Regions from separate parts of the Streptomyces sp. NPDC008086 genome, predicted to be linked through region 4. Evidence: riboswitches for the same ligand, from Rfam matches in the RefSeq annotation. Region 4 holds a riboswitch; each other region holds the start of a gene.
The links. Region 4 has a riboswitch for cyclic di-AMP ahead of ACFZBP_RS25170 (transglycosylase SLT domain-containing protein). Riboswitches for the same ligand answer to the same signal wherever they lie in the genome.
Positions count from the first base shown of each region.

Region 1: it holds a riboswitch for cyclic di-AMP, as region 4 does, so the genes downstream of both, ACFZBP_RS26170 (NlpC/P60 family protein) here and ACFZBP_RS25170 (transglycosylase SLT domain-containing protein) in region 4, are expected to answer to the same signal.
Region 2: it holds a riboswitch for cyclic di-AMP, as region 4 does, so the genes downstream of both, ACFZBP_RS10140 (peptidoglycan DD-metalloendopeptidase family protein) here and ACFZBP_RS25170 (transglycosylase SLT domain-containing protein) in region 4, are expected to answer to the same signal.
Region 3: it holds a riboswitch for cyclic di-AMP, as region 4 does, so the genes downstream of both, ACFZBP_RS24025 (transglycosylase family protein) here and ACFZBP_RS25170 (transglycosylase SLT domain-containing protein) in region 4, are expected to answer to the same signal.

Region 1 is NZ_JBIBIA010000007.1:350,256-356,093, reverse strand. Features, by position in the region: gene pcrA (DNA helicase PcrA) at 1-1,746, opposite strand, end outside; cyclic di-AMP (ydaO/yuaA leader) riboswitch at 2,039-2,197, shown strand; gene ACFZBP_RS26170 (NlpC/P60 family protein) at 2,206-3,366, shown strand; gene ACFZBP_RS26165 (tellurite resistance/C4-dicarboxylate transporter family protein) at 3,684-4,709, shown strand; gene ACFZBP_RS26160 (hypothetical protein) at 4,687-5,040, opposite strand; gene ACFZBP_RS26155 (NlpC/P60 family protein) at 5,573-5,838, shown strand, end outside.
Region 2 is NZ_JBIBIA010000002.1:900,853-906,690, reverse strand. Features, by position in the region: gene ACFZBP_RS10145 (aldo/keto reductase) at 1-816, opposite strand, end outside; gene ACFZBP_RS10140 (peptidoglycan DD-metalloendopeptidase family protein) at 1,347-2,372, opposite strand; cyclic di-AMP (ydaO/yuaA leader) riboswitch at 2,384-2,541, opposite strand; gene ACFZBP_RS10135 (SpoIIE family protein phosphatase) at 2,829-3,914, opposite strand; tRNA gene ACFZBP_RS10130 (tRNA-Met) at 4,061-4,134, opposite strand; gene ACFZBP_RS10125 (dihydrofolate reductase family protein) at 4,235-5,368, opposite strand; gene ACFZBP_RS10120 (MarR family transcriptional regulator) at 5,465-5,838, shown strand, end outside.
Region 3 is NZ_JBIBIA010000006.1:581,595-587,432, forward strand. Features, by position in the region: gene ACFZBP_RS24005 (SurA N-terminal domain-containing protein) at 1-250, shown strand, start outside; gene ACFZBP_RS24010 (nucleoside triphosphate pyrophosphohydrolase) at 382-1,380, shown strand; gene ACFZBP_RS24015 (cytochrome P450) at 1,377-2,762, shown strand; gene ACFZBP_RS24020 (transglycosylase family protein) at 2,929-3,984, shown strand; cyclic di-AMP (ydaO/yuaA leader) riboswitch at 4,194-4,393, shown strand; gene ACFZBP_RS24025 (transglycosylase family protein) at 4,398-5,075, shown strand; gene eno (phosphopyruvate hydratase) at 5,409-5,838, shown strand, end outside.
Region 4 is NZ_JBIBIA010000007.1:136,759-142,596, reverse strand. Features, by position in the region: gene ACFZBP_RS25175 (CocE/NonD family hydrolase) at 1-936, shown strand, start outside; cyclic di-AMP (ydaO/yuaA leader) riboswitch at 1,222-1,390, shown strand; gene ACFZBP_RS25170 (transglycosylase SLT domain-containing protein) at 1,396-2,136, shown strand; gene ACFZBP_RS25165 (Cof-type HAD-IIB family hydrolase) at 2,169-3,023, opposite strand; gene fahA (fumarylacetoacetase) at 3,349-4,572, shown strand; gene ACFZBP_RS25155 (M48 family metalloprotease) at 4,834-5,772, shown strand; gene recQ (DNA helicase RecQ) at 5,807-5,838, opposite strand, start outside.

The sequences.
Region 1 (5,838 bases), 210 kb from region 4:
GTCCTGAGGATCCGTGGAAGCCTGCAGCTCGGCGAGATAGCCGGTCCGCTCCAGGACCGCCTCCAGGATGGTCGCCGGCCCCGCCCCGGACTCGACGACCGTGCGGAGCTCCTCCATCAGCGTGTTGAACCGCTTGACGGCGTTGGTCGACCGCGCGGCCATGCCGTACGCCTCGTCCACGCGGCGCAGCGCCTGCGGGAAGCTGATCTTCTCCCGCTGCGAGAGGGCGTCGATCATGGCCTCGGCGCGGTCGCCGATGCCCCGCTTGGGCACGTTCAGAATCCGCCGCAGCGGCACCGAGTCCTCGGGGTTGGCCAGCACGCGCAGATAGGCCAGCACATCGCGGACCTCCTTGCGCTCGTAGAACCGCACCCCGCCGACGACCTTGTAGGGCAGGCCGACGCGGATGAAGACCTCTTCAAAGACACGGGACTGGGCGTTCGTACGGTAGAAGACGGCGACGTCGCCGGCCTTCGCGTCCCCCGCGTCCGTCAGTCGGTCTATCTCGTCGGCGACGAACTGCGCCTCGTCGTGCTCGGTGTCCGCGACATACCCGGTGATGCGCGCGCCCGCGCCCGCGTTGGTCCACAGGTTCTTGGGCCTGCGGGACTCGTTGCGCTCGATGACGGCGTTGGCGGCGCTCAGGATCGTCTGGCTGGAGCGGTAGTTCTGCTCCAGCAGGATGGTCGTCGCGTCCGGGTAGTCCTCCTCGAACTGGAGGATGTTGCGGATCGTCGCGCCCCGGAAGGCGTAGATCGACTGGTCGGCGTCACCCACGACACACAGCTCGGCGGGCGGGACGTCGAACTCGCTGGGCGGCACGTCGACGGGGTGCTCGCCGGTCCCGACGAGCTCGCGCACCAGCGCGTACTGGGCGTGGTTGGTGTCCTGGTACTCGTCCACCAGCACATGGCGGAAACGCCGGCGGTAGTGCTCGGCGACGTCCGGGAAGGCCCGCAGCAGATTGACCGTCGTCATGATCAGGTCGTCGAAGTCGAGGGCGTTGGCCTCCCGCAACCGCGACTGGTACAGGGCGTACGCCTGCGCGAGCGTCTTCTCGAAGCCGTCCGTGGCCTGCGCGGCGAAGTCCTCCTCGTCGATCAGCTCGTTCTTCAGATTGCTGATCTTGGCGCTGAACGACTTGGGCGGAAACCTCTTCGGATCAAGATCCAGATCCCGGCAGACCAGCGCCATCAGCCGCTTGCTGTCGGCGGCGTCGTAGATCGAGAACGAGGAGGTGAACCCGAGCCTCTTGCTCTCTCTCCGCAGGATGCGCACGCACGAGCTGTGGAAGGTCATCACCCACATCGCGTTCGCCCGCGGCCCCACGAGCTGCTCGACGCGCTCCTTCATCTCGCCCGCGGCCTTGTTGGTGAAGGTGATCGCGAGGATCTGCCCCGGATGCACGTCACGCTCGGCCAGCAGGTGGGCGATGCGATGGGTGAGCACCCGCGTCTTGCCGGATCCGGCGCCGGCCACGATGAGCAGCGGGCTGCCGGAGTGGACGACGGCCGCACGCTGGTTCTCGTTCAGCCCCTCCAGCAGCGCGGCGGCATCGAGGGCCGGGCGCGGGGCGCCGTCGCGGTAGTAGGCGTCCCGGTCCGGCGGCACGTCGAACTTCCCGCCGAACAGATCGTCCGGAACCGGCTCCGGAGCGTGATCGTCCTCGGGCGGCGGCGGAGGCTCCTCGTGGGCCCGCGGGGCCTGGAGGTCCGCCAGGAAGCTGTCGTCAAAGAGGCTGCTCATCGCTCTCCGAGTCTAGGGCGCCCCACTGACAGCCCGCCGCCACCCCGAGAACCTCGCCGCCCCAATCTCCGACCCTCACCCTCCAGCACCCGACCATCACCCTCAGCAACCAACCAGCCGATCCCCCCACACCTCCTCAAACACCGCCAAACCAACCTCCGCCCGCAATACACCTCCCCAAGGTCACGAAAATGTATCGGGCATATCGAACATCAACCTTCACAGGGGCCACACGAGTTGGCTACCGTGCCGGGCAGGCCGTACGACCCCCACCGGCGAACGTCGCCGGGCCGCGCGGCCTCCGCCGAGTCCGGTAAGCCCCCTGGGCCCCGGAGCCGGGGACCCACCGAACTTGGGGTGAATCGGCCGGACTTCCGAGCCGTAGGGCAACCCTTCCGAACCACCCGCCCGAACCCGACAGCTAACTCGGTAGGCGGAGCACGGAAGGAGTCGCCTCCCTTGGCGTCGCACCGCAAGTCGCGTCCCGCAGGTACGCGCGTAGCAGGCATACGGACCCCCGCGCTCGCCACGGCGGCCCTCACCTCCGTGGCCCTGCTGTCCCAGACGGCCAACGCGAACCCGTCCACGGACGACAAGCCGAGCCTCGAAGAGGTCGAGAAGAAGGTCGACGACCTCTACCGCCAGGCGGAGTCGGCGACCGAGAAGTACAACGCGGCCAAGGAGAAGACCGCGAAGCAGCGCAAGCGCGTCGACACCCTCCTCGACGACCTCGCCCAGCGCACCCAGACCCTCAACGACGCCCGCGAGGAACTCGGCCGCAACGCCGCCGCCCAGTACCGCACCGGCGCGGCCGCCCCCGACACGGCCACCTTCCTCCTCGCGGACACCCCGCAGGACTACTTCGACCAGTCCCAGCTGATGGACCGCATGACGGGTCGTCAAAAGGAAGCGGTCGACGACTACTTCACGCAGCAGTCCGCGACCATGAAGAAGCGCCAGGAGGCCACCCGGAGCCTCGAGACGCTCACCGAGTCGCAGAACGACCTCCAGGCCGCCAAGACCACCGTCCAGACGAAGCTCGCCGACGCCCGCGAACTCCTGTCGAAGCTGACGGCCGAGGAGAAGGCCCGCCTCGCCGCGATCGAGAAGCGCAAGCAGGAAGAGGCCGCCCGCAAGGCAGAGGAACTGGCCCGCCAACAGGCAGAGGCCGAGCGCCAGCGCCAAGAGGCGGCACAACAGCAGGAGACCACCGAGCCGTCCGACTCCTCCTCATCGAACTCCTCCTCGGACTCGTCGTACGCCACCAAGGCCGAAAAAGCCCTGGCCTTCGCCCGTTCCCAAATAGGCAAGCCGTACGTCTGGGGCGCCACCGGCCCCGACTCCTACGACTGCTCCGGCCTCACCCAGGGCGCATGGAAGGCCGCCGGCGTCGACATCCCCCGCGTCACCTACGACCAGGTCAACGCCGGCACCACGGTCCCCCTCTCCAGCGCCCAGCCCGGCGACCTGGTCTTCTTCTACGACGACGTCACCCACGTAGGCATCTACATCGGCAACGGCATGATGATCCACGCCCCCAAGCCCGGCGCGTACGTCCGCGAGGAGTCGATCTACTACGACGGCGAGTCAGCGATCCACAGCGTCGTACGCCCGGCGTAGCCGCACACGGCGGCAAGGAGACGCGTCGGGGGCCCGCCCGCAGCGGCGGGCGTCAACAAACAGCACCTCTGAAGTCACGGCAACCGCCCGACCGAGGACGGACACCCCCCGGCGCGGCCCCGCCCCCGTCCGCCCCCAGGCGCGACGCGAAACCCTACTCCCCGCGACAGGCCGCCGCAGGCATCCCGACCCAACCACCGAAGGACCCGCAGGCACCCCGCCGAACCGCCGGGGGCACCCGCGGGCATCCGGCCAACCGCCGGAGGCACCCGGCGTGCCCCACCCTCCAACCTCCACCCCCCTCCTAGCATCGACCCATGTCCGCCACCACCACCCCCACATCCCCCCTCCACACCTGGTGGTCGCGGCGTCCCCCCACAGCCGGCGCCGCAGTCATGGCGACCGGCATCCTGTCGGTCACCCTGCACCAGACCGGCTACGAAACCCTCTCCCGCATCGCCCTCGCCCTGGCCTCCGTGACCTGGCTCGCCCTCGCCGCCGACTTCACCGCACGCCTCCTGTGGGACCGCGCGAGGTGGGTGAAGGAGGCGGCCACCCCGGCCGCCCTGACCGCCATCGCCGCGACGACCGTCCTGGGCACCCGCTTCAGCGTCCTCGGCTGGCAGACCCTCGCCAAGGCCCTCCTGGCCCTCGCGGCCGTCCTCTGGCCGGGCCTCCTCATCGCCGTGGTACGCCACTGGCACCGCGGGATGCCGGGCACCGTGTTCCTGGGCTGCGTGGCCACGGAGGGCCTGGCCGTCCTGGGCGCGACGCTCGCCGTGACCGAGGCCTCGGCATGGCTCGCCCACGCGGCCCTCGTACTGTTCTGGCTCGGCCTGGTGCTCTATGTCGTCGCCCTGACCCGCTTCGACCTACGGCAGGTGGCCGACGGCGTCGGCGACCACTGGGTGGCGGGCGGCGCCCTCGCCATCTCCGCGCTCGCCGGCTCGAAGCTCTTCGCCGCCGACAGCGCCCGCCTGTACCTCTGGAACGACGACGACACCAGCACCCTGCACACGGTGACCGTCGCCCTGCTGGTCCTGGACCTGGCCTGGTACGCCGCCCTGCTGCTGGCCGAGATCGCCTGGCCACGGCCGCGCTACGACATACGGCGTTGGGCGACCGTGTTCCCGCTCGGCATGACGGCCGCGGCGACCCTCTCCGTCGCCGCCGCCCTGGACGTCCCCTGGCTCGAGGGCCCCGGCGAGGCGCTGATGTGGATCGCGGTGGCGGCCTGGCTGGCGGTCACGGCAGGCGCGGTCTGGGCGTACGCCCCCGGCTCCACCACGGGAGCCGGAGCCAGGACCGCTGGGACGGACGTCACGTCCACAACACGGCGATGAAGATGTTCGCCACGGTCAGCAGCCCCACCACCCCGAACAGCCGCTTGTCCACCGTCTCCTCGTCCCGCTTCACGTACACGAGCCCGAGGATCACGACCAGCAGCGCAAGCTTCACGCCGATCTTGACGTTGTCGACGGGCTGGTCGTCCGCCTGATTGAGGCCGACGAGGATCACCCCGGTGACCAGCATGGTCAGCGCGCCGTGCAGCATCGCGGGGACGAACCGGGCCGTGCCCTGGCCCATCGCCTTCATCTGAGTGAGGAAGCCACCGAGCAGCGCGGCGATACCGACGATGTGCAGGCCGACGAAAAGGTGGATGAGTACGTCCATGACGCCGGAGCCTAACCAGCCCGACGGACACCCCCACCACCGCACCCCGCCATCGAGCCCACCCCTCTCGATCATGCATATATGCGCCCCTTAGCACCCGATCGCCTCACCCCGCCCTCCATTCCGCCACATCGGTCAGCACACAGCGTGAACATGACGTCCCCAACCCGGGATCACGCTCACTTACGGTCATCTCCCGGTCTGCTCCCGGCACTTCCGCACAACGCGTTACCGGACCGACACACAGAGGTTTAGCGTCCTCCACCAGGTGACCGGCTCCCCACCGCCGCCCGGGCCAGGGGCGGCAGTCGGACACCACCGCCGAGAAAGTCCGGCGGCGGCCCGCTCCCCCTGTGCAGGCCGCCGCCGGACGCGTAACCCGCCCCCGGGCAGCCGTACGTCCGCACCCCCAGGCGCTCGTACGCCCACCGCTCCCCCGGGGCGGCCCGCTCCCTCCGGGAACGGTCGTACGGCCACCGCCCCGGTGGACGTACGGGACGAGGCGGTCGTACGAAAGGACGTGCAGGTCCACGTGGCAGCGCACCGAAAGCCCCGTCAGCGCTCGGCCGGCGGCAGTACGGCCCGCACGGCATGGACGATCGCCCTGGCGGGCGCGGCGACGGCGACGGGCTTCGACGGGACGGGACATGCCGAGCCACAGCTGACTCCGGCGCAGGTGAAGGCGAAGGTGGACAAGCTGTACCAGGAGGCGGAGGTCGCGACCGAGAAGTACAACGGGGCGAAGGAACAGGCGAACGCGGCCGAGCGGCGGATCAGGACGCTTCAGGACGAGGCCGC
Region 2 (5,838 bases), on a different contig from region 4:
CAGCCAGGACAGGGCGATCGTGGCGACGGGGGCGTCGTGGGCGGCGGCGATTTCGTCGAGGGCGGCGAGGACCTTCTGGCCGCGCTCGGATGCGGCGTGCTTGGCGGCGCCCTCGGCGCGCGGGCTCTGTACGGTCGTGCCGGGGCGGTACTTGCCCGTGAGGAAGCCGGAGGCCAGGGCGAAGTACGGGACGGCGGCCAGGCCTTCGCGTTCGGCGAGGTTCTGGAGTTCGCCCTCGTAGGTGTCGCGGGACACCAGGTTGTAGTGGGGCTGGAGGGCGACGTACCGGGCGAGGCCCTCGCGGTCGGAGAAGGCCAGGGAGGCCTCCAGCCGCTGCGCTGAGATGTTGGACGCGGCGATGTGCCGTACCTTGCCGGCCTTCACCAGGTCGTCGAGCGCGCCGATGATCTCCTCGACCGGCACTTCCGGCTTGTCGAAGTGGGTGTAGTAGAGGTCGATGTGGTCGGTGCCGAGGCGGCGGAGCGAGGCGTCGGCGGCCGCCTTGATGTTGGCCGCGGTCAGGCCCTGGAAGTCGGGGTGCTGGCTGACCTTGGTGGCGATGACGACGTCGTCCCGGTTGCCGCGCGCCTTCAGCCAGTTGCCGATGATGGTCTCGGACTCGCCGCCCGCGTTGCCCTCGACCCAGGCCGAGTACGAGTCTGCCGTGTCGATGAAGTTGCCGCCCGCGGCCGTGTAGGCGTCCAGTACGGCGAAGGACTGGGTCTCGTCGGCCGTCCAACCGAAGACGTTGCCGCCGAGGGAGAGCGGGAAGACCTCCAGGTCGGAGGAGCCGAGCTTGCGTAGGGATGCAGTCATGCTCGGCATCAACGTCCTGACCGGAGACCTCTCTTCCGAAACAGTCGCAAACTTCCCGTAAACAAGCGGAGCCTGGCCCTCCGGGGACCGGCAACCCTGACGTCGGGGGGTTGTCGTCAGGACCGCCAGAGATCAGGACGGCCGCAGGTCAGGACGCCCGGCGAGCAGGACGGGTGCAGATCAGGACGGCCGGCAAGCAGGACGAGCGCAGGTCAGACTGGCGCAGATCAGGAACGTCGCACATCGGCCCCGGAAGGACAGGACCACGGACGAGGGAGCAGGAGCCACCAGGAACAGGAACCACCCGGAACAGGAACCGCCGGGTCCAGGAGGGCGTGCCTAGCCCCCGAACTCTCCCGGATGCCCCTCCCAGAGGCCTCGCCCCGATACCTGGCCCAACGCCTCGCGGATGCCCCCGAAGACATCCCCCCGCGAGGCCGCTCCCGCGCCCCTAAGACCCACAGACCCGCAGACCCACAAACCCGCAGACGCACAGGCCCCAGACTCCAGGACCTCAAGACCTCAAGACCTCAGGGAGTAAGCCCCTTACCCCGCAACCACGCCATCGGGTCGATCCCGCTCGCGCTGCCGTCAGGGTGGACCTCGAGGTGCAGGTGGGCGCCGGTCACGTTGCCCGTGGCGCCTACGCGGCCGATGACGTCGCCCGTGTTGACCTTCTGGCCGACGCTCACGCTGATCGAGGACTGGTGGGCGAACCAGATCTCGGTGCCGTCGTCGAGGGTGAGCTCGGTCTTGTAGCCGTACGAACCGTCCCAGCCGGCGAACGTGATCGTGCCGCTGTGCACGGCCTTGATCAGCGTGCCCGTGGGGGCGGCGAAGTCGAGGCCCGTGTGGTAGCCGGAGGACCAGTAGGCGCCGGCCTGACCGAAGGTCGAGGTGATGGTGTACGAGGAGGTCGGCAGCGTGTACTGCTTGGCCAGCTCGGCGAGACGCTCGGCCTCGGCCTTCTTGCGGGCCTCCTCCTCGGCCTTGGCCTTGGCGGCGGCGGCCTTGGCCTCGGCCTCCTTCTCCGCCTTGGCGGCCGCGGCGGAGGCCTCCTTCTCGGCGGCGGCGACGGCGGCCGCGGCGGCCTTGCTCTCGATCTGGTCCTGCTGCTGCTCGGCCTGCGCCATGATCCGGCTGCGCAGCGCCTCACCGGCGTCGGGGGCGTCCTGCGTGGTCTCGTCGGTCGCCGCGCCCATGGTGCTGAGGGCCGTACCGGCGTCCTCGGCGGGAGCCGCGTCGTCGTCGGAGATCAGGGGCAGGTCCGGGATGGTGATGGCCACCGGCGGCTTGCCGCTGTTGGCGCTGGCCATGCCGCCCGCGCCGACGGCGGCTATGACACCGACGCCGAGAACCGTGGAGCTGCGGGCGAGTCCCCCGCCGCGCTGCTTGGAGACGCGATGCCTGCCGCGTACCGGACGAATGGACTCCGCGGTGGGGTTCCACTCCTCGAACGGGCCCTCGTCGCTGCGGTTACGGTCGTAGCCGAAGGTGTCGGTACCGCGTTGGCCGGGCACGAACGGGGCTTGCGGGGCAGGCCGGTTGGACGCCACGTGGGCGTACTCCTTTCCTTCCTTCTCGCCTACCGGGTTAGCTGACGGGTTCGGAGCAGGAAGGTCTCCTACGCGCGTATACCGGCCGTGAGTTCCCGGCGGTATCCGTGCGATTCACCCCAAGGTGGTGGTTCCCCGGTTCCCTTGCGGGATTCGGCGCGTGCGCACGGAGCCGCCTCTTGTGACGGCTGGGACGACCGCGCTGCGTTATCGAACGTTAATAGACGCGGGGTACGGATTCCAAGCTGTTCCGCTTGATCATTAACGATTTTCGCCTGGACTTACGGGTCATGAGCGGCCTAATTCGGGCGAGTTGGCCAGCACTCAGGAGTCACACAGGTATTGACGGTATGTCAGTTGTTATGCGGAGGGGGGTCGCCCGATCACGGTTGGTGACAACGATCATGGAGTGGCTCCACAGGATCTCCATCAGGGGCCCGCAGAGGCGTGGCTGCCTCAGGGGCGGCGTACGGCGAGGAGGGCCATGTCGTCCGCCATCCCGCCCCCGGAGTGGCGGCGCACCTCCGCCGCGAGCGCGCCGAGCAGCGCGGCCGGCTCACGCCGGGCGTTGGTCCGCCCCGCCAGTCCCGTCTCGGGGTCGTAGAACCGGTCTCGCTCGTCCCGGGCCTCGGACAGGCCGTCGGTGTACACGAGCAGCGTCGCTCCGGTGGGGAAGCCGGCCTCCTGGGCCCGGTCCGGCCAGGCCGCGAGCTCCTGCATGCCGAGCGGCAGGGCGGGCTCGGAGGCGGGCAGTGCGCACACGGTGCCGTCGGCGTACAGGAGCAGGGGCGGGGGATGCCCTCGGTTGACCAGGCGTACGATCCCGTCGCCGTGCGGGAGTTCGGCGAGGACGACGGTGGTGAACCCCTCGGCGGACTCCACCTCCTCGCGCCGTGCGCGCTCCCGCGCGAGCGCCCGTTCCAGGCGCTGTGCCACCGCCTCCAGCGTGGTCTCCTGCTCGGCGGCCTCCCGGAACGCCCCGATGACGACGGCGACGACCCCGACCGCCCCCATCCCCTTGCCGCGCACGTCTCCGACGACGAGCCGCACGCCGTGCGGGCTGTCCTGCACCGCGTACAGGTCCCCGCCGATGAAGACGCCCTCCTGCGCCGCCTCGTAGCGTGCCGCGATCTGGAAGGCGCCGATCCGCTCGGCGGGTTCGGGCAGTACGGCGCGCTGGGCGGCCTCGGCGATGGCGCGGGCGGAGGCGAGGCGGGCGTCGCTGCGGCGGACGAGGAGGTTGATGAGGACGGCGAGGACGGAGACGGTGACCACGGTGACCAGCTCGGTGATCACCTCGACCCGGGGGAGGCCGCCCAGACTGGCGTGGAGCACGACCAGCGCGCCGACCGCCACGGCGCCGGTGAGCACCGTGCCGCGCTGCGAGTAGAGCGGGGCGGCGACCAGGGGCGCGGCGGTGAAGAAGGGGGCGCCGGTGAAATCCGTGGGCGTGACGTAGTCGTACCCGCATCCGGCGGCGATGAGCAGGGCGGGCAGCAGCCGGACGAACCGGCGTGCGTACGAGATCCGCCGTTCCTCCACGTCACCAGGGTTGCCGAAGCGGGGGCGGGCGGCGAGCGGTGGGGACCGACCGGAGCAGCGGGGCGGCCGGCGGGACAGCCGCCGGCGGAGACACCGGGGAAAACACTCGGGGCCGGAACTTTTCAGTTCCGGCCCTGAGTCTTCAGTAGCGGGGACAGGATTTGAACCTGCGACCTCTGGGTTATGAGCCCAGCGAGCTACCGAGCTGCTCCACCCCGCGGCGATGACTCAATAGTACGCCATCCGCGGGACGGAAAGCACACGCGTTTCCCGGGGCCGCCGCGAGCGGCGTTTTTCGGGGCGGGTTCAGGGCGCCGGTGTCATGGCAGGAGGTGGCTGTTCGGGGCCTTGGCCCGGGCCTCGTACTCGGGCAGGACGACCACGTCCACCCCTTCCCCGGCCAGCAGCCCGCTGCCGTCGGCGCCCGCCACGAACGTGTCCGGCTCCCGCCAGGCCGTCACCACCCGGCGCACCCCGGCGTCGAGGATCAAGCGGGCGCACGGCACCGGACGGGACGCGCGGCGCGTGCAGGGTTCCAGGCTCGTGTAGACCGTGGCGGACGTCACACGGGGGTCTCCGGGCGCGACCTTCGCCAGCGCCGCCTCCTCCGCGTGCACCACGGGGTCGCCGCCCTCGCGGGAGTGGCCCCGCGCCAGCTCGGTCCCGTCGGCCGCCACCACGACCGCCCCGACGCTGAAGGCCGTTCCCGACGGCGGGCACTCGGCCGCCAGCTCGCACGCCAGCGCCAGCCATCTCCGGTCGGCGGCGGAGGGCAGCACACCGGCGCCGGGCGCGGTGGGCTCGTAGCGCATCAGGACGACGTCCTCGATCCGCCGCGTCTCCAGCAGGCGCAGCCGTCCGCCCTGGTACTCCCCCGGGCCGAACAGCCGCGGCGCCTTGGGGTCCCCCACGAACAGCGGCGCCAGCACCAGCTGCACCTCGTCGGCCAGGCCCTGCTGGAGCAGCTGGGTGTGGACCGTGCCGCCGCCCTCCACCATCAGCCGCTCGACCCCGCGCGCCTCGCGCAGGTGGCGCAGCAGGCCCCGCCAGTCCAGGTCGGCGCCCAGCGCGACCACGTCCGCGGCGACCGGCTCGCGGCGCAGCCGCTCCGCGCCCTTCTCCGTCGTATAGACGATCTTCTCGCCGCCGGTGTGCCAGAAGTTCGCCGTCGGATCCAGCTCGCCGGAGGCGCTGACCGTGACCTTCAGCGGGTACTCCGGCTTGCCTGCGGCCTTCCGCGCGGCCCGCCGCTCGGCCGAGTTCACCAGCAGCCGGGGGTTGTCGGCCCGGATCGTGCCGGCGCCGATCAGGATGGCGTCGACGGACGCCCGTACCTCGTCGACGCGGTCGAAGTCGGCGGGGCTGGACAGGAGCAGGCGGTCGGGCCCGGTGTCGTCGAGGTAGCCGTCCAGGGAGACCGCGGCGGACAGCAGGACGTAGGGGTACGACGGCATCGACGCGCTCCCTTTCGGGGCCGGAGTGGGACGGGGATCGGATGGGGATGAGGACAAGGGCTTGGTTCAAGTTTGAAACAAACCTACACTGGTCGCATGACGACTCGCTGGCTCTCCCCCGAGGAGCAGCGCGCCTGGCGCGCGTACATCGCCTCCGTCGCCCTCGTGGAGGACGCGCTGGACCGGCAGCTCCAGCAGGAAGCCGGCATGCCCCATCTGTATTACTCCATCCTCGCCACCCTGTCCGAGGCTCCGGAGCGCAGGCTGCGCATGACCGACCTCGCGGAAGGGCTGAAGATCACCCGCAGCCGGCTGACGTACGCCGTGACGCGGCTGGAGAAGGACGGGCTGGTGGGGCGCGAGGACTGCCGCTGGGACAAGCGCGGCAGCATCGCGACGATCACCGAGGAAGGGATGCGCGTCCTGGAGCGCACGGCGCCTGGTCATGTGGAGACCGTACGGGCGCTGCT
Region 3 (5,838 bases), on a different contig from region 4:
GCAGTACGGCATCCCGCCGCAGCGCCTCGACGAGAACCTCCGGCTCCAGCTGGAGGCTCAGAAGCTCGCCACCTCGCTCGGCACCGACACCGGCAAGCCCGCCTTCTGGAACGCGCTGTCCGCGGCGTCCAAGAAACTCGACATCGACCTCAACCCCCGCTACGGCACCTGGGACGTCCAGAAGAGCGGCCGGGCCGACGCGAAGACGCCGTGGGTGCGCGAGGTGACGGCGGAGCGGCAGACGGCATAGCGGTACGGCGCGCGGTTGTACGGCACAGCGCGTGGCTGTACGGCGCTGCGGTACCGCGCAGGCGTCGGGTGTAGCCGTCCCGCCTGTGGATAACTCGTGGAGCTGTCGGCGACGTGGGTTACGTTCGGATCGTGAACGCAACCAGTCCCGAAGCCGCCGCCCCCGGCCGCATCGTCCTGCTCACCACCAGCCACCGCGTCGCGCCCGGCCTGCTGTCCTGGCCGGCCTGGCAGGCGCTGCATGCGGCCGACCGTGTGCTGTGCGCGGACGGCGCGCATCCGCAGCTGCCGTATCTGCGTGAGGCCGGGATAGCGGTCGACGAGGCCGCCCCGACCGCCGAGCAGCTGATCGACGCCTGCGCCGGCGGTCGCACGGCCGTGGTCGTGGCCACCGGCGAGGGCGAGCCGGCCCTCACCGACGGCCTCGCCCGTCTCGCGGGAACCGGCCGCGTGCGCATGCCCGAGCTGGAGCTGCTCCCCGCCTCCTACGACCTGCCCGGCGCCCGCCTCCTCGACCTCGTGCAGGTCATGGACCGGATCCGCGTCGAGTGCCCGTGGTCCTCCCAGCAGACCCACAAGGGCCTGGCGAAGTACGGCATCGAGGAGGCCTACGAGCTCGTCGAGGCCATCGAGGAGGGTGACCGCGACGAGCTCCGTGAGGAACTGGGCGACGTTCTGCTGCAGGTCGTCTTCCACGCCCGTATCGCGGAGGAGGACGCGGACGCGCCCTTCTCCATCGACGACGTGGCCGGCGGCATCGTCACCAAGCTCATCCACCGCCACCCCCATGTCTTCGGCGACGAGACGGCGACCACCCCCGAGGAGGTCAAGGAGCACTGGCTGCGCACGAAGGCGGTCGAGAAGCGGCGCGAGTCGGTGACGGACGGCATCCCTCTCGGCCAGCCGGGCCTCGCCCTCGCCGCGAAGCTGGCGTCCCGGGTCAGAACGGCGGGCCTGGAGGTCCCCCTGCCGACCGGCGAGGGCCTCGGCTACGAACTGCTCGCCCTGGCGGTCCGCGCGGAGGCGGCCGGTGTGGACCCGGAGGCGGCCCTCAGGGTCGCGGCCCGGGCGTACCGGGATGCCGTGCGGGCTGCTGAGGGGCTGACACCTCCGGATACCGTCGAGGAGTGACCGACCAGCCCGACCTCACCGGCAGCACTCCCACCGGCAGTACTCCCACCGGCAGTACTTCCACCGGCAGTACTTCCACCGGCAGTACTTCCACCGGCAGTACTCCCACCAGTACTGCCCCCACCGGCGACACCCCCGCACCCCCCGACCTCTTCACCTGGGAGTTCGCCACCGACCCCTACCCCGCCTACGCCTGGCTGCGCGAGCACGCGCCCGTGCACAAGACGCGGCTTCCCAGCGGGGTGGAGGCCTGGCTGGTCACGCGGTACGCCGACGCCAAGCAGACGCTCGCCGACAACCGGCTGTCCAAGAACCCGGCCCACCATGACGAGCCCGCGCACGCCAAGGGCAAGACCGGGATCCCGGGGGAGCGCAAGGCCGAGCTGATGACGCATCTGCTCAACATCGACCCGCCGGACCACACGAGGCTGCGCAGGCTCGTCTCCAAGGCGTTCACGCCCCGCAGGGTCGCCGAGTTCGCGCCCCGGGTGCAGGAGCTCACCGACCAGCTCATCGACCGGTTCGCCACCGAGGGAACCGCCGACCTGATCCACGAGTTCGCCTTCCCGCTCCCCATCTACGCCATCTGTGACCTGCTCGGCGTCCCCCGCGAGGACCAGGACGTCTTCCGTGACTGGGCGGGCATGATGATCCGGCACCAGGGCGGCCCCAGGGGCGGGGTCGCCCGGTCGGTGAAGAAGATGCGCGGCTATCTCGCCGAACTCATCCACCGCAAGCGCGAGGCCCTCCCCGACACCCCCGCCCCCGGCGAGGACCTCATCTCCGGCCTCATCCGCGCCTCCGACCATGGCGAGCACCTCACGGAGAACGAGGCCGCGGCCATGGCCTTCATCCTGCTGTTCGCCGGCTTCGAGACGACCGTCAACCTCATCGGCAACGGCACCTACGCCCTGCTCACCCACCCCGAGCAACGCGCCCGCCTCCAGACGTCCTTGGCGGCGAAGGAGACCGGCCTCCTCGAAACCGGCGTGGAGGAACTCCTCCGCTACGACGGCCCCGTGGAGCTCGCCACCTGGCGCTTCGCCACCGAGCCGCTCACCCTCGGCGGACAGCACATCGCCCCCGGCGATCCCGTCCTCGTCGTCCTGGCCGCCGCCGACCGGGACCCGGACCGCTTCGCCGACCCCGACGTCCTCGACCTCTCCCGCCGTGACAACCAGCACCTCGGCTACGGCCACGGCATCCACTACTGCCTCGGCGCCCCGCTCGCCCGCTTGGAGGGCCAGACCGCCCTCGGCACGCTCCTCACCCGGCTGCCGGACCTCCGACTCGCCGTGGATCCGGGCGAGTTGAGATGGCGCGGCGGACTCATCATGCGCGGACTGCGTACGCTTCCGGTGGAGTTCACCCCGGTTGGGTGAGTGTGTCCGCCTCGGCGAACATGACACGCGCTCAAGTCTGTGATCTTCACGTGATCTGCGCGGCATTAACTTGTGACAAGTGATCGTCTGCCTATACGTTCACGCATCAACGTGGCGCCCATGTTTCACGCGCCGCGGTCACCGCTGTCTCGCGAAAGGTCCCCGCATGCTCTCCGGGAACGGTCGTCACCGTCGCCCCCGTCAGGCCCCGGCTCTCCTCGTCGCGGCCGGAGTGACCGGGTCCGCCATCGCCATCCCGCTGCTCGGCGCGGCGAGCGCGAGCGCGGCCGACGGCACCGTGTGGGACAAGGTGGCCGAATGCGAGAGCGGCGGCTCCTGGAGTGCCGCCGACGAGAGCGCGGGCCGCTACGGGGGGCTGCAACTGACCCAGGATGACTGGGAGAAGTACGGCGGCCTCGACTACGCCTCCAGCCCCGACCTGGCGAGCCGCTCCCAGCAGATAGCCGTGGCCCAGGATCTCCTCGCGGACCGGGGGACCAGCCCCTGGGGTACCTGCGCGGTGGTCAACGGACTCACCAAGCAGTCCGGCGCCCTCGACCTCGACACCGGAGTGGAGGAGGACTCTCCCTCCGAAGTGTCCGGATCATCCGGATTGCTCGATTCGCTCACCTCGTCCAACTCATCCGGTTCATCGAATTCATCCGAGTCGTCGGGATCGTCGAACTCGTCCGAGTCGTCGAGCCAGGCCGACGACCCCTCCGGTGTGCCGAGCGAGTCCTCGGGCGCTTCATCCGAATCCTCCCAGGATTCCTCTCCTTCCCCCTCCTCGTCCTCTTCGTCATCCAAGGCCAAGGACTCCGCCAAGTCCGAAACGTCCCCCGACACAAAGGCCTCACAGTCGCCCGACAGCTCCCCGGTGGAGACGATCGGTGGGAACAATCAGGACGATGTGGTGCAAGACGTGGGTTCCTGGAGCCTCGTCGACACCGGAGCGATCGACGCCGAGACGGCCGGCTCCGGCCGGCATCGCGGCCCCAGCGCCGACGAGAGCGAGGTCGACGCCGGTGCTGCCGAGTCCGCCAAGTCCTCGGGGCGCCACTCCTCGTACAGCGTCCGCGCCGGCGACACTCTCGCCTCCATCGCCGACTCCCTTGACCTCGACGGCGGGTGGCGTGCGCTGTACGCGGCGAACAAGGACGCGATCGGTCCTGACGCGAACCACATCTTCGCCGGTCAGACCCTGGACGTCCCCGGCGAATAGGGTCCGAACAGGGCGAAAAACAGCGCCAGTTCGCGTCACTATTCGCACCTGAATGTCCGTTTTAGATGCAGTGAGAGATAGATCTCAGAAGCCCTGATCGTCTTTGTAATTCCCGGAATCGCGTGTCTACGGTCATGACCGCTCGCCACCAGTGCGGGCCCCGACAGCCGTCACGCCGAATCCTGCCGGCGGCCGTCCGGGAACAGTCGTCGCGTCAAGCGCCGTAGGCAGGAGCGGGGGACCCAAGGTTTGCGCCGGGTCCGGCAGTTGAGGCCCTTCGGGGCCGCACGGCCGGAGCCGGCTCGGGGTGAAGTCGCGCATCGAGAGCCGAAAGGCGAGCGAGCGCGGCCGGGCAACTCAACCGGCCCGAACCCGACAGCTCACCTCGCAGGCGTCGGTGAGGGGATCTCTCCATGCTGTTTTCCAGCAAGGGCAAGCACCGTCGTCCGTCCAAGGCCGCTCGCGCCATAGCCGTCGTCGGCGTCACCGGCGCCGCCGCCGTCGCCGCCCCGCTGATGGCGGCCGGCAGCGCCTCCGCCGCCACCGCCTCCGAGTGGGACGCCGTCGCCCAGTGCGAGTCCGGCGGCAACTGGTCGATCAACACCGGCAACGGCTACTACGGCGGTCTGCAGTTCTCCGCCTCCACCTGGGCCGCGTACGGCGGCACGGCGTACGCCTCCACCGCCGACCAGGCCAGCAAGGGCCAGCAGATCGAGATCGCCGAGAAGGTCCTCGCCAGCCAGGGCAAGGGTGCCTGGCCGAACTGCGGCACCGGCCTGTCGAGCGCCGCGTACAGCGGCTCCTCGCAGAGCACCGAGACCGCCCCGCGCGCCACCGAGGAGCAGCCGGCCTCCCGCTCCGCCGAGCGCCCGGCCGCCGAGAAGAAGTCGACCAAGACCGTCACCACCCCGACCGGCAAGAAGGTCAAGAAGGGCGACGGCGAGTACAAGGTCGTCAAGGGCGACACCCTGAGCTCGATCGCCGAGGCGGAGAAGGTCAAGGGCGGCTGGGAGGAGCTGTTCCAGCTGAACAAGGACATCGTCGAGGACGCCGACCTGATCTACCCGGGTCAGCAGCTGCACCTGAAGTGATGCCGCACCCGAAGTAATACAGGGGCGACAGCTGAACCACAGGGCCTTCACATCCGTGGACCTCATGGTGAAGGCCTCGTGAGGGTCACCCCCGTCCCCACGAACTCCCCGCCTCGGTGCGTCTTCCCCCGTACGCACCGGGGCGGGGTTTCTTGTGCCGGGCTCTCCGTGTCGGCCCCTTTTGCACCGAAGTCTTTGTTCCGTTCGGAAACAATTTACTCTCGGTTCTGTCCCACGGGGCGGTCGACCCCTGGTCGAACGCCCCGAGCCGGTTAGGCTCGTCTCGCAGTACCCACCGCGGACTGCGTACCCGCGTCACATCCCAAGAAGGAGATGCTCGTGCCGTCCATCGACGTCGTCGTAGCCCGGGAAATCCTCGACTCGCGAGGCAACCCCACCGTCGAGGTCGAGGTCGGCCTCGACGACGGCAGCACGGGTCGTGCCGCCGTCCCGTCCGGCGCCTCCACCGGCGCCTTCGAGGCCATCGAGCTCCGCGACGGCGACCAGAACCGCTACCTCGGCAAGGGTGTCGAGAAGGCCGTCCTCGCCGTCATCGAGCAGATCGGTCCGGAGCTCGTCGGCTACGACGCCACCGAGCAGCGCCTGATCGACCAGGCCATGTTCGACCTGGACGCCACCGACAACAAGGCCTCCCTCGGCGCCAACGCCATCCTCGGCGTCTCCCTCGCCGTGGCCCACGCCGCCTCCGAGGCCAGCGACCTGCCGCTCTTCCGCTACCTGGGCGGCCCCAACGCGCACCTGC
Region 4 (5,838 bases):
CCCTTCGGCAACGACGCCGACCTGCCGCCGGACCAGCGGGAGGAGGACGCGCGGTCGGCGTGCTTCGAGTTCGAGGTGGGCGAGGAGACCTGGGTGTCGGGGCGACCGAGGGTGCGGCTGCGGCTGACGTCGGAGGTGCCGCGCGGGCAGGTCGTCGCCCGGCTCTGCGACGTGGCACCGGACGGTTCCTCGACGCTTGTCACGCGGGGCGTGCTGAACCTGACGGCACGTCATGGCCGGGACCGCGTGGTGCCCTGGGAGCCGGGCGCCACCGAAGACGTGGCCCTCGAGCTGAACGGCATCGGCCACGCCTTCCCGCCCGGCCACCGCATCCGCCTCGCCGTCTCCTCCGCGTACTGGCCGTGGATCTGGCCCCAGCCGGACTCGGCGGCCGGCTTCGTCCTGGAACCGGCGGGCAGCTCACTGGAACTTCCGGTACGCGCACCCGCGTTGGAAGAGTCGGCGACCGGATCGCCAGACGTGGCGGCAGACGGCGGGATGGACGGCGACGCGGCGATCACCTTCGAGGAACCGGAGCAGGCGGAGCCGCTCGGCGTGAACTTCCCCCTCACGCTGGACGAGCCCCGTCCCGAGCGGCTGGTCGTGCGGGACGTGGCCAAGGGCGAGTGGCGCCTGGAGGTCGACCCCCGGTACGGCGGCACGCGCGTGTACCCCGACGGCCTGGAGTTCACCGAGGACGCGCTGGAGCAGTACACGATCAACGAGGCGGACCCCCTGTCGGCCCGCACCCGCTCGGACTGGTCGATCCGGCTGCACCGCCCGGAGCTCGACTGGGAGACGACGGTGCGGACGCGTTCCGAGATCAGCTGCGACCGGCATGACTTCATCGCCTCCAACGAGCTGATCTGCACGGAGGGCGAAGAAGTACTTTTCCACCGCACATGGGAAAAACGGACGCCACGGACGGCCGGTTAAAGGCGAGTTGGATTCATTGCCCGATTTGCCGCTCTTGTGGATGCCCGTGAGTTGGGTCACGCACACCCGGTCGCACACCCCGGCCCACCCGCCCCCGTCTCCCCTTGCCCCATATACGAGTTGAGGCTTGGCAACCGCAAAGGATCAAGCCCCCCATACGCACCAGACCATGGTCAACCGGTACGTCAGGTGACCACGGCACTTGTTTCGGGCATGTGCTCTCGCATACGTTCCCGCTCGTCGGGCGGACGCCGAATCCTGCCGCCGCCCGAGTCACCCACCCACGGAACTCACACGCACGGCAGGAGCGGGGGACCCAGGTAAGTCGCCGGACCGGACGCCTTGATGGCACACCGGCCCGGCTCGGGGTGAAGTCGCGCCACCGCTCAGCGGCGCGGCCGGGCATCTCCCGCCCGAACCCGACAGCTCACCTCGCAGGCGTCGGAGAGGAACAGCGCCATGCCCCGAGGCAAGCACCGCCGCCCCCGCACCAACCCGCTCACCCGTCGCGTCGCCATCGCCGGCACCGGCACCGCCGCCCTCGCGCTGCCGCTCCTGAGCGCGACCACCGCGGGCGCCGCCCAGCCGGCCCAGACCCCCACCGCCACGCAGGCCAAGACCATTACGTACACCACCAAAAAGGGCGATTCGCTCTACGGCATCGCGGACCGGTACGACGCCCAGGGCGGCTGGAAGCAGCTCTACAAGGACAACCGCGAGGCCATCGGCGACAACCCCCGGCTGATCCACCCAGGCGTCGACCTGAAGGTCCGTGCGACGAAGAAGGCCTCCACCGCGAGCCCGACCGCCGACAAGGCCGCCGCGCCCGCCAAGAAGTCCGCCGTCGCCCAGGCCACCCAGTCCTCGGTGAAGACCTACCCGGACAACCTCGACGGCTGGATCCGCAACGCCCTGGACATCATGGGACAGAACGGAATTCCCGGCTCGTACGAGGGCATTCACCGCAACATCATGCGCGAGTCGTCCGGCAACCCCCAGGCCATCAACAACTGGGACTCCAACGCCGCCGCGGGCACCCCGTCCAAGGGCCTCCTCCAGGTCATCGACCCCACCTTCGCGGCATACCACGTGCCGGGCACCGTCTACGACCCCTTCAACCCGGTCGCGAACATCGCGGCCGCGTGCAACTACGCGGCCGCGCGCTACGGCTCGATCGACAACGTGAACGGGCCTTACTAGCCTGAAGCGTGGCCCAGTAGGCCAATTCATCCCTACTGGGCCAAATCGGCCAAAGTGCTCGCACTCGCACCCGCGCCGACGCCCGCGAACAACCTCTCGAGGACGACGGCGATGCCGTCGTCCTCGTTCGAGAGGGTGATCTCGTCGGCGACCGCCTTGAGTTCGGGGTGGGCGTTGGCCATCGCCACCCCGCGGGCGGCCCAGTCGAACATGGGGATGTCGTTGGGCATGTCCCCGAAGGCGATGGTCTCGTGCGCGCCGAGGCCGAGATGCTCGGCGGCGAGCGCGAGACCGGTCGCCTTGGTGATGCCGCATGGCTGGAGTTCGACGGTCCCGGGTCCGGACATGGTGACCGTCGCGAGGGAACCGACGACCGCCCGCGCCGTCGCCGCCAACTCGTCGTCGGACAGGGTGGGATGGCGCAGCAGCACCTTGCTGATCGGCTCGCACCACAGGTCGTCCCGGTGCTGGACGCGTACGGCGGGCAGGGTGGGGTGCGGCATCAGGTACCCGGGCTCGATGAGCGTGAGCCCGTCGACGCCGTCCTGGTCGACGGCCGCGTACACCTCCCCGACCTCGGCCTCGATCTTGCCGAGCGCGGTCTCCGCCAACTCCCGGTCCAGAGTGATGGACCACAGCAGACGGTCCGCGCCGGCGTCGTACAACTGCGCGCCCTGTCCGCACACCGCGAGCCCCTTGCTGCCCAGGACGTCGAGGAGCGGCCGCACTCTGGGCGCCGGCCGCCCCGTCACGACGAGGTGCTGGGCACCGGCCGCCGTGACCTGCGCGAGCGCGTCGAGGGAACGGTCGGAGAGCGTGTCGTCGCCTCGGAGCAGCGTCCCGTCCAGGTCAGTGGCGATGAGTGAATATGCGATGGGTGGGGCCATGATCAGAGAATACGGACAGGAAGCCCCATCGACTCGACGTGAACCGGACGGCTGCCGTGTTCACATGTGTTGACACCTGTTCCGGTTCGGATTCTGTTTCCGTGTGCACAACTTCCTTCCGCTTGTTGCGATTTCACTCCCACGTGGTCCCTCGGCCCGCACCATCACCTCACAGCGGGGGCGCGTGAGCCGCGCCCGTGCGCCGCGACCTGGTGATTCGCCGGCCCCGCCGACGCGAGTTCCGTACTGCCCAAGACCGGCACCTCACCCGTAACGTGTGGCCCGACCACATGGCACGGAGCGTAAGAGAGTGAGGCAGCACCCCATGCCCCCCTTCGATCTCCCCGAGGGCGACCCCTTCGGCACGCACAACCTTCCGTACGGCGTCTTCTCCCTTCCCGGCACGGACTCCGCACGCCGGGTCGGCGTCCGGCTCGGCGACCACGTCCTCGACGCGGGCAGAGCGGCCCACGCCCTCGGCTCGCCGTACGCCCCGCTGCTCGCCCAGGACTCCCTGAACCCGCTGCTCGCCGCGGGCCGCACCACCTGGTCCGACGTGCGCCGCGCGCTGACGGCGTGGGTGACGGTGCCGGCGCACCAGGAGGTGGTCGCGGACCTGCTGCACCCTCTGTCCTCGGTGACCCTGCACCTCCCCTTCGAGGTCGCGGACTACGTCGACTTCTACGCCTCCGAGAACCACGCCCGGAACGTCGGCCAGATCTTCCGCCCCGACGCCGCCGACTCCCTCACTCCCAACTGGAAGCACCTCCCGATCGGTTACCACGGCCGCTCCGGCACGGTGGTCGTGTCCGGCACGGATGTCGTACGCCCGTCCGGCCAGCGCAAGGCCCCCACCGACCCGGCGCCGCTCTTCGGCCCGTCGGTCCGCCTGGACATCGAGGCCGAGGTCGGCTTCGTGGTCGGGACGCCCTCGCGGCTGGGCCGGCCGGTGGCGCTGGGTGACTTCCGCGAACACGTCTTCGGCCTGTGCCTCCTCAACGACTGGTCGGCCCGCGACGTCCAGGCCTGGGAGTACGTCCCCCTCGGCCCGTTCCTCGGCAAGTCCTTCGCCACGTCGGTGTCGGCGTGGATCACCCCGCTGGACGCTCTGGAGGAGGCCCGGGTGGCAGCACCGGAGCGGACGCACCCCCTGCTGCCGTACCTCGACGACTCCGGCTCCGAGGCCGAACCCGGCGGCTACGACCTGCGCATCTCGGTGGCCATCAACGGCCACGTGGTCTCCGAGCCCCCCTTCTCCACCATGTACTGGACGGCCGCCCAGCAACTCGCCCACATGACCGTGAACGGTGCCTCCCTGCGCACCGGCGACCTCTACGGCTCGGGCACCGTGAGCGGCCCGACGGAACGCGAGCGCGGCTCGTTGCTGGAGCTCACCTGGAACGGCCGGGATCCTCTCGAACTCCCCGACGGCAAGCGCACGTTCCTGGAGGACGGCGACGTGGTCACCCTGTCCGCCTGGGCTCCGGGCCCCGGTGGGGTCCGGGTGGGTCTTGGCGAGGTCACCGGGCAGGTGGTGGCGGGCAGTTGACGTGAGGCCGGGGAGCGCGGGGCGGCGCCTCGGTGCCGGGCTCGCCGAGACCTCGGCGGTCCGCGAGGCACCGCGACGGCGGGGGGTGGCGGCGACGGCCGTGCCGGCGTACGCCCGGTGCCCCTAGGCGAGTTCGGCGACTCTTCACCGCTGACTCCGGCGGCCGTCACCGTCATACTGGCTGACGGTGGCGTGTTCCTCGTCCACCGCCCCGCATGTCCGCCCGCGCACCTCCCCTGACCAGGATCCGGAGCCTCCGGCATGACCTTCTGCCTGCTCCTGTTGAGCACCGTCGCTCTGACAGCAGCCGTGCCCGTTCCGCGAGCGTTGACCCGTGCCGCATGGCCCGAACGGGAACCCGTGGTCGCGCTCTGGGTGTGGCAGTGTCTGGTCGCCACCGTCCTGCTGTGCTGTCTGACCGCCCTGGCGCTGGGCGCAGCGGCCGTCTTCGGTACCGTACGCGCGCAGCTCTTCGCCCCGGCACCGCCCGCGGTGACCGCGGCGTACGACCTCTCGTCCGCGCCGGCCTGGGCCGCCCTCCTGACCCTGCTCCTGGCCTGCGGCGCCGCCTGGACGACGGCGATGCTGGGCCGCGAACTCGCCGAGGCCCGTCGACGCCGCGGCCAGGCCAGAGCCCACCTGCGCGAACGCGCCCCCGACCTGCCGGCCGGCCTGCCCGCGGCGCGCGGGCCGCTGCTGGTCCTGGAGGACGAGTACCCGGACGCCTGGTGGATGCCCGGCAACCCGGCCCAGTTGATCGTCACGACCGGCGCCCTGCACCGCCTCACCGACCACCAGCTCGACGCCGTCCTCACCCACGAGCGCGGCCATGCCCGCGCCCGCCACGACTGGCTCCTGCACCTCTCGACCGCGCTCGCCACCGGATTCCCCCGCATCCCGTTGTTCGCCCACTTCTGTGACCAGACCCACCGCCTGGTCGAACTGGCCGCCGACGACACCGCGTCCCGCCGCTGCGGTCACCTGACGACGGCCCTGGCCCTGATCGAGCTCAACCAGCATCGAGGCGTCCTGTCCTGCGCCTCCACCCACCGTCTCCTGGGCGAACGCGTGGACCGCCTCCTGCAGCCACCGCCGCGCCTGGACCGCCACCACCGGGCCCTGACCACGACGCTGGCCGCGCTGGTGCCCCTGCTGCCGCTCGTGATCACGTTCGCGCCCGGGCTGACCGCGTTGACGTGACCGCCGCGCCCGGGGCTGCCGCCGCCCTCCCCGGCTAGGCCCAGTCCTCCGGCTCAGGCTCCGGCT